Regions from separate parts of the Candidatus Aciduliprofundum sp. HYA1 genome, predicted to be linked through region 1. Evidence: riboswitches for the same ligand, from Rfam matches in the RefSeq annotation. Region 1 holds a riboswitch; the other holds the start of a gene.
What was found. A riboswitch is a leader RNA that binds a small molecule or an ion and turns the genes downstream of it on or off. The one in region 1 is predicted to bind fluoride.

Region 2: linked by a shared signal. The riboswitch ahead of AC0S1O_RS01335 (hypothetical protein) and the one ahead of AC0S1O_RS00580 (respiratory chain complex I subunit 1 family protein) in region 1 are both predicted to bind fluoride.

What each region holds. Positions count from the first base shown of each region.
Region 1 is NZ_CM149694.1:94,388-97,843, reverse strand. Features, by position in the region: gene AC0S1O_RS00585 (aldehyde ferredoxin oxidoreductase family protein) at 1-1,731, opposite strand, end outside; fluoride riboswitch at 1,809-1,869, shown strand; gene AC0S1O_RS00580 (respiratory chain complex I subunit 1 family protein) at 1,886-2,845, shown strand; gene AC0S1O_RS00575 (hydrogenase) at 2,842-3,456, shown strand, end outside.
Region 2 is NZ_CM149694.1:231,439-234,894, forward strand. Features, by position in the region: gene AC0S1O_RS01325 (MFS transporter) at 1-648, opposite strand, end outside; gene AC0S1O_RS01330 (hypothetical protein) at 686-1,084, opposite strand; gene AC0S1O_RS01335 (hypothetical protein) at 1,029-1,382, opposite strand; fluoride riboswitch at 1,392-1,453, opposite strand; gene ppa (inorganic diphosphatase) at 1,524-2,036, shown strand; gene AC0S1O_RS01345 (hypothetical protein) at 2,062-2,259, shown strand; gene cyaB (class IV adenylate cyclase) at 2,231-2,737, shown strand; gene AC0S1O_RS01355 (hypothetical protein) at 2,748-3,456, shown strand, end outside.

The DNA of each region.
Region 1 (3,456 bases):
GCCCCTTAGACGGTAGAATTCCCTGAGTGCTTCTATGAAATCCTCATGGTTTATGAATGCTGCATTTCCCCTTGCAGGTCCCTCTTCCTCTTTTTCCCACCATCTTGCTGGAATTGTATCGTCTTTTTCAGGAATCAAGCCCGAGGCAATGGCGTAAACTCTGGATATGCACTCGGCTCTCCATCCCACATTTTTCAAATCACCCGAAAATTGGAGGGGTGAGAGCATTTTTTCTATGTCCTTCATTTCCCAGGGTACGAATTTGCATAGGCCCAGGGTATCGAAGAGTGCATCTTTATCCCTGGATTGAATTAGATTTGCAACGAGTTCCTTGGCAGGACCGTCATTGGGTAAACTGCGTGGATATGGCCAGCCCCTGAGGTGAGACGCACCCACATCTGCGGTTGCATAACTGAGCGCGTAGGTGCGCAATCCGCGGGGATCCCATGCCGGAGCTTCCAAGCCCTTGACATGAACAGCGTATCTCTTTCCTCTGTTGAGAATTTCTTCTGCCCTCTTCACCCCCTCTGCGAGGATTGCTCCGAATCCTTTGCGATAGGCGATCATGCGGAGCAGATTATCTTCCGCTTGGGCATCGCCAAATCCCTTAACAGGGATGCCTATTTCATCGTTTCCCACAATGCCCCTTTCTACGAGCTCAAACAGCCATCCTATTGTGTTGCCAGCGGCGATGGCATCTAGGCCCAGATCGTTGGCAAGGTGAATTAGATATGCCACCTCTGGAAAATCAAAAACCCCCGTGGCCGCACCAAGCATGCCGATGCTTTCATACTCCGGTTTAACCCGCAATTTTTTTCCGTTGTGTTCGATCTCAATGTATCTTGCGCATTTCACAGGGCAGGATTTGCCGTGCACGAATCTCTCCGGCTCGATTTCGTATTTCTTTGCCTCATCGCCACCAAGCTTCTTTGCCAGTTCCTCAGGAATGTATGGCTTTGAAAAGTTGTAGGCAGGGCTCATCCCCCTTGTGCCTGATAGTACAAGCGAGTTTGTCGTCCCATATGTTTTCAGCGAGGGAGAGGCACTTTCATCCAGTTTTTGGTAAAGTTCTGTGCGGATTTTGTTCCATTCATCCCTTTCTGGAATTTCAATTTTCATATTCTCAACGCCTATTGGTTTGATGAAAACTGCCTTGAGATTCTTTGAACCCATGACTGCGCCAAGACCTCCTCTTCCAGCCGAGCGCTCCGTGTCAAACATTATGTTGGCAAATCTTACCAGGTTCTCGCCTGCGGGTCCAATGGCCGCAATGGCCCCATCCCCGTGTTTTTTCCAGATTTCATCAGATACTTCGTACACACCCTTGCCCCGAAGGGAATCAGCCGGGAGGATCTGTACCTTTTCACCCACGGTGATGTAAACAGGGCTCTTTGCTCTACCCTCCACTATCATGGCAGCGTAGCCCCAGCGGTGCAGAAATGGACCGAATCTGTCGCCGGCGTAACTGTCGTGTATTAGATTTGTTTCAGGAGATTTTGATATTACAGCCACCTTGCTCGCTCCCGGGGCCAGACCGCTGAGAAGCCCTGGAACAAACAGGATCTTGTTCTCCCTGTAAAAAGGGTCTATGTTTGGAGGGACCTCTCTTGCGAAGATGTAGTATCCCAGGGCCTTTCCCCCCAGGTATTTTTTCACCGTGTTTTCCGGTAATTCTTCTTCCCTCACACTTTGAGTCTCAAGGTTGATTCGAATAATTTTTCCGGTAACCATCAGGCGTTGAGATGATTGCTAATATTAAATATTTTTGCAGGTCAATGCAAACCTATAAATATGGGAAGCAGATGCACCTGTGCTCGGGTGATGGCGTCCACCCCAAGTGCCAGCATGGCTGATGACGCCTTTTCGTGAGAAGAGGTGAACGCCAATGATCCCCCAGATAATAATAGGAGCAGTTCAGATGTTTGTGGTTCTTCTGCTCTCTCCGCTGATGGTAGGCATAATGAAAAGAGTGGAGGCGAGATTTGAATCGAGAAAGGGTATGAGCATATTTCAGCCATACTATGACCTGGCAAAGTTTTTCAGAAAGGAGACCCTCATACCCGAGAATGCGGGCTCGCTCTTCACAATTGCCCCCATTTTGGCCTTCACCGCCTACCTCATTCTTCCGTGGGTGGTGCCCATAGTATTTGGCACACCCTCATGGTTTGCTCCCACCGTGGACTTTTTGGGAGGAGCCTTCATATTTGGATTTGCCTCATTCTTCTCGGTTATAGGTGCTGAAAAAACAGGGTCGTATTACACGGGCATAGGGTCCACGAGAGGTGTGAATTTTGGTGCCTTTGCAGAGCCCGTTCTAATCACCGTGTTTTTTGGTGTGGCCCTCATAACGGGTGCAAATAATCCCTTTGTGACCAACGAGGTTTTGAGAAACAGCCCCTCTTGGATGCTCTCAACGACGCATATACTGCTCATAGCCGCATTCTTCCTCCTCCTTCTTTTTGACACCGGAAAACTGCCAATTGAGAGCCACGGAATGAGCGAGTTCGGGATGATTGGACAGGGAATTGGGCTGGAATACACGGGTCCTCTTTATGCCCTCAAGTCATGGGGAGCATATATGAAGCAGTTCATTCTATTTTCCGTGTTCATCAACGTTTTTGCAATTCCTTGGTTGATTCCCCTTTCCCTCACTCCATGGAACGTCCTATGGGGAACGGCCCTTCTTTTTGTGAAGATGCTCATTGTTATATTTGCGATGGTTGTTGTGGAGATGAGCGTTGCCAAGATTCGTCTTTTTAAGATAATTGATTATCTCACCTTCTCCTATCTGATGGCGCTTCTTGCAGTCATATCCCTGTTCCTCGTGGGAGGTGTGCCAAAATGATTCTCTTCACCTCAATTATTGATTTCATCGGTGTGCTCATACTCCTCTACGGGTTTGTGATAATAGCGGAAAATTTCATACACAGTTTGATTAGGCATCTTCAGGCACAGTCCATACTTCTCGGATTTCTGATTCTTGCCTTTGGTGTTTATCTTGGAGATTACGCGATTATTGCCCTCTCTGCCCTGACATTCATATTCCGGGGCTACGTTGTACCGGAAATACTCATAAAGGATTTGAAGAGGGATCCCGTGTGGAAGCATAGGGAACTTGAAACAAAGGCAAAACACACCCTTGTTGTGGGAATAATTCTTGCCCTGACGGGACTTCTGTTTTACAGGGCGATTTATACAACTCTGGGAACATGGAATGCTGCCATACCATTTGTTCTTCTCCTTCTGGGGCTTCTCATAATAGTTATGCGTAGAAATGCCATAGCCCAGATTTCCGGTTATATTGTGGAGGAAAATGCGCTTCTCTATATGGGTTTGATTCTCGCACCCATGAGTTTTCTGCTTGAGGTGGGAGTGCTCCTGGATATAATAGGTGCTGTGCTTCTGGCAGTCATACTCGGGGCTGAGAAGGAATATGGGCCCCTTGAAATTGACGAG
Region 2 (3,456 bases), 140 kb from region 1:
CTTCAACATATTTTTGAAATCGGAGATTGTTCTCCTGAACTGCCTCACAACCCTTCCCTTGCCAAGTTCCCTCGTTATCTCGCCATCCAAAATCCTCGGGTATGTGGCTAGATTTATGAAGTTGAGAACATATGGGATTATTGTTATTATGAATATGTCCCTGTAATTTCCAGTGTAAAATACAATGAACCCTGCCAGCAGGGCGTTGAGAGCCGAGCCGAGTTGAGAGAACGAGCGGGTGGCACCATAGTACTCAACCTTCCTATCAGATATGCCCCTTATTTTCAGATACTCCAAAATCATCGCCTTATGCGTACCTGTTCTGTAGGCATCACCCAGGGCATAGAGGACCATGGCAAGAGCGAACAGCCAGAAACTGGAGAAGAGGAAGAATATGGAGAAGGATATCATGTAGGAGAGCATACTCATAAGCATTGATCTGCGACGACCCATGGCATCTGCATACACCCCCGTGGGGATTTCGAGAATGTACACCGATACCTGCTTTATGGCTATCAAAACACCTATTTCTGTGAAATCAAGCCCCGCACCAAGAAAAAACAGAAGTATGAAGGGCTCAAATAACCTCAGGTTCTTCAAGAATCCGTAGACGGCAAACTTGTAGAACATCCTGTCCTTGGGTATCAATGCATGACAATGCAAATGCAGTTATTTAATCTTTACCTCAGAGCCAGAGGTAAAAATCAACCACCCTTCGGATGTCATCATGCGCCCTTCTCTTTTTCAGTAAATTTCTCAAACTCTTGTTCTCTCCAAGTTTTCCAGCAAGCACTATCGCCAGACCCCTGTTTTCCTTCACATAGGTATGGGATCTGTACCTCACGGATGCCCATCTCCCCTCAAGTTCGAACATCTCGGCAAGGAGAGCATCAATATCCTTTCTCAGCTTTTCAATCCTCTCGTTCTTGGATTCCCTCTCCCACCGCTCTGTGAGCGCCATAAGCACAACTTCCTCCTCCGGAAGATTGTAAACGGAGGATACCTCCCTTATTATCTCAGAGGCCCTTTTATCGATCCTGAACCTTTTCCTTTTTAATTTTCCCGCTCGAAATGTAATCTCCATTTCCTCTCATCTCCTCAAGAAGGTTTCTGTTCTCAATATCAAGTTCATCAATCCAGATGGACATTCTCTCCTGATCCCTCAGGGCTTTCTCACAGAACTCGGTGAGTTCTGCTATTTCATTCTTCATTTTCCTTATTCTGTCCTCTATCTCTCTTTTTCTCCTCAAAAGCGCTTCCTCGTCGTTCATATCAAGATACCTCTTCAGAGAGGCCACCCTCTCATAGAGAAACCTGTTCAAATCATCCTCCCGCATATTGCGAATCTTCTCAAACACATCCTTTGGAACCTCTACCTCCATAGGGACCACCTTTTAAAAGGAGCCATCAGCCCCGTCGGGCGATTGTGGTGGGCCCCATCACCGGGTTTCACCAATAAATGATGGTATAAATAATTAACCCAAAAACGTGAAAATAAAATACGATGAGAGCATTGAGAGCCCATGAAACCTGGAGAGAACTCGCCGGAAGATATTTACGTTTTCATAGAGGTACCCAAGGGGAGCAATATAAAGTGTGAGTACGATTTTGAGATGAACGTGATAAAGGTGGATAGAGTGCTTCACACCGCATCATTTTACCCCTTCAACTACGGGTTCATACCTGAAACCCTTGAAGAGGATAATGACCCCATTGATTGCCTGATCATATCCTACGATTCATTTCCCCACGGGGTAATCGTCAAGGCAGTACCCATAGGAATGCTTGTAACCGAGGACGAGCACGGACCAGACAGAAAGATTCTGGCGGTTCCGCATCCCGATGTGGACCCAAGGAGTGCGGAGGTTAAGAGCATAGAGGACCTCTCCCCAAGCATACTTGAGCAGATTCAGCACTTTTTTGAACATTACAAGGAACTTGAGAAGAACAAGTGGGTTCGCATAATAGGATTTGAGGGGGTTGACGAGGCAAAGAGAGCCATAATGAAAGCCATTGAGAGAAGAGGGAAAAAATAAATATTCAAACATCCCTATCCAACCCGTGGCCAAAATAAAGATATGCCCCGTTTGTGGAAGCACGAGAATTCACTACGTAGCAGGAATGGTCACCGGGGAGAAGTTCAAATGTGAGAATTGCGGGTATATTGGCTCACTTGTTGTGGAGATTGAAGAGGATGAATACGAAGATTGGCTCAGGGAGATGAGGAAGGATGGAAGTAGAGATAAAGGCAAGAATTGATGATCTCGAATCTCTTGAAAGAGAGATTTTGAATATGGGTGCGAGATTGGCGAGAGTTGTGGAGGAGGAGGACCTGTACTTCAATCATCCCTGCAGGGATTTTAGCAAGACGGATGAGGCACTGCGCATAAGAAACGATGGCACGCTAACCTACAAGGGACCAAAAGTGGATAAGGAAACGAAGAGCAGAGAGGAGATCAATCTGAAAATTGGGGATGCGCGGGAGGCGAGGTATCTGCTTGAAAAACTAGGATTCAGATTTGTTGCCTCTGTTAGGAAGAGAAGGAAATATTATTCTTTGGGAGAACTAACCGTATGCGTGGATGATGTGGAGAATCTGGGCAATTTTGTGGAGATTGAATGCATAGGTGAGTATGACCCGTGCAGGGATAGGGTCCTAGCCCTTGCCAGACAACTGAAAATAGAGGTGTTCATCACGAAATCGTATCTGGAAATGCTCCTTGAAAAAGAAAGATGAGGTGAAGAGTATGAAAAAAAGAATTTTTACCATTTTCCTGCTGATCTTGGCACTCTCCCTGATTACCAATGCAGGGGCTTCACCCCAGGGACACGGATACCTCTGGTCTCTTAACTTCGGGAAGGATCTGGAAGGTGAGAATTTCACGGGAGTTGCGATGGGAGCAAGGGTTCTGGGCATATATATAGAGTATCCGAAGATGCACGGGAATATGTACAACTGCTCGTTCTCCGGGATGTTCTATTCAAACTCGTACCTGAACGGAAAATTGGATATGGCTCGGATATCACAGAATATGGTGTGGGAAAATTTAACTGTTCAAAGATGGATTAACTACGAGGGATACTTTCTTCTTGAGAGATACAATACAACGCACGAGGGCAAAACCCAGAATTTTTACGGTATAAAGGAGGTAGGCATCCACCTCTACACAAAGCACCCAGAGAAGGTTCGGGGCGAGATCATTTATACCCTACCGTTCGCAGGGAGAGTTGTGCAGAGAAACGACTACTCCTTGAAATACGATATATATCTGAAGATAAATTACTCAAAGCCCCTTCCCTATATACCCCTTGAGCAGGAAGAGAACGTAAGTTATTACACCACCGCAAATTTCCATGGAAAGATTATTGCGAGCGGTGTTGGATATTCAAAGACTAACAATATAACCACAAATTTGAATAAAACTATAAATAAAGAGATATCCGGAAGCATCGAGA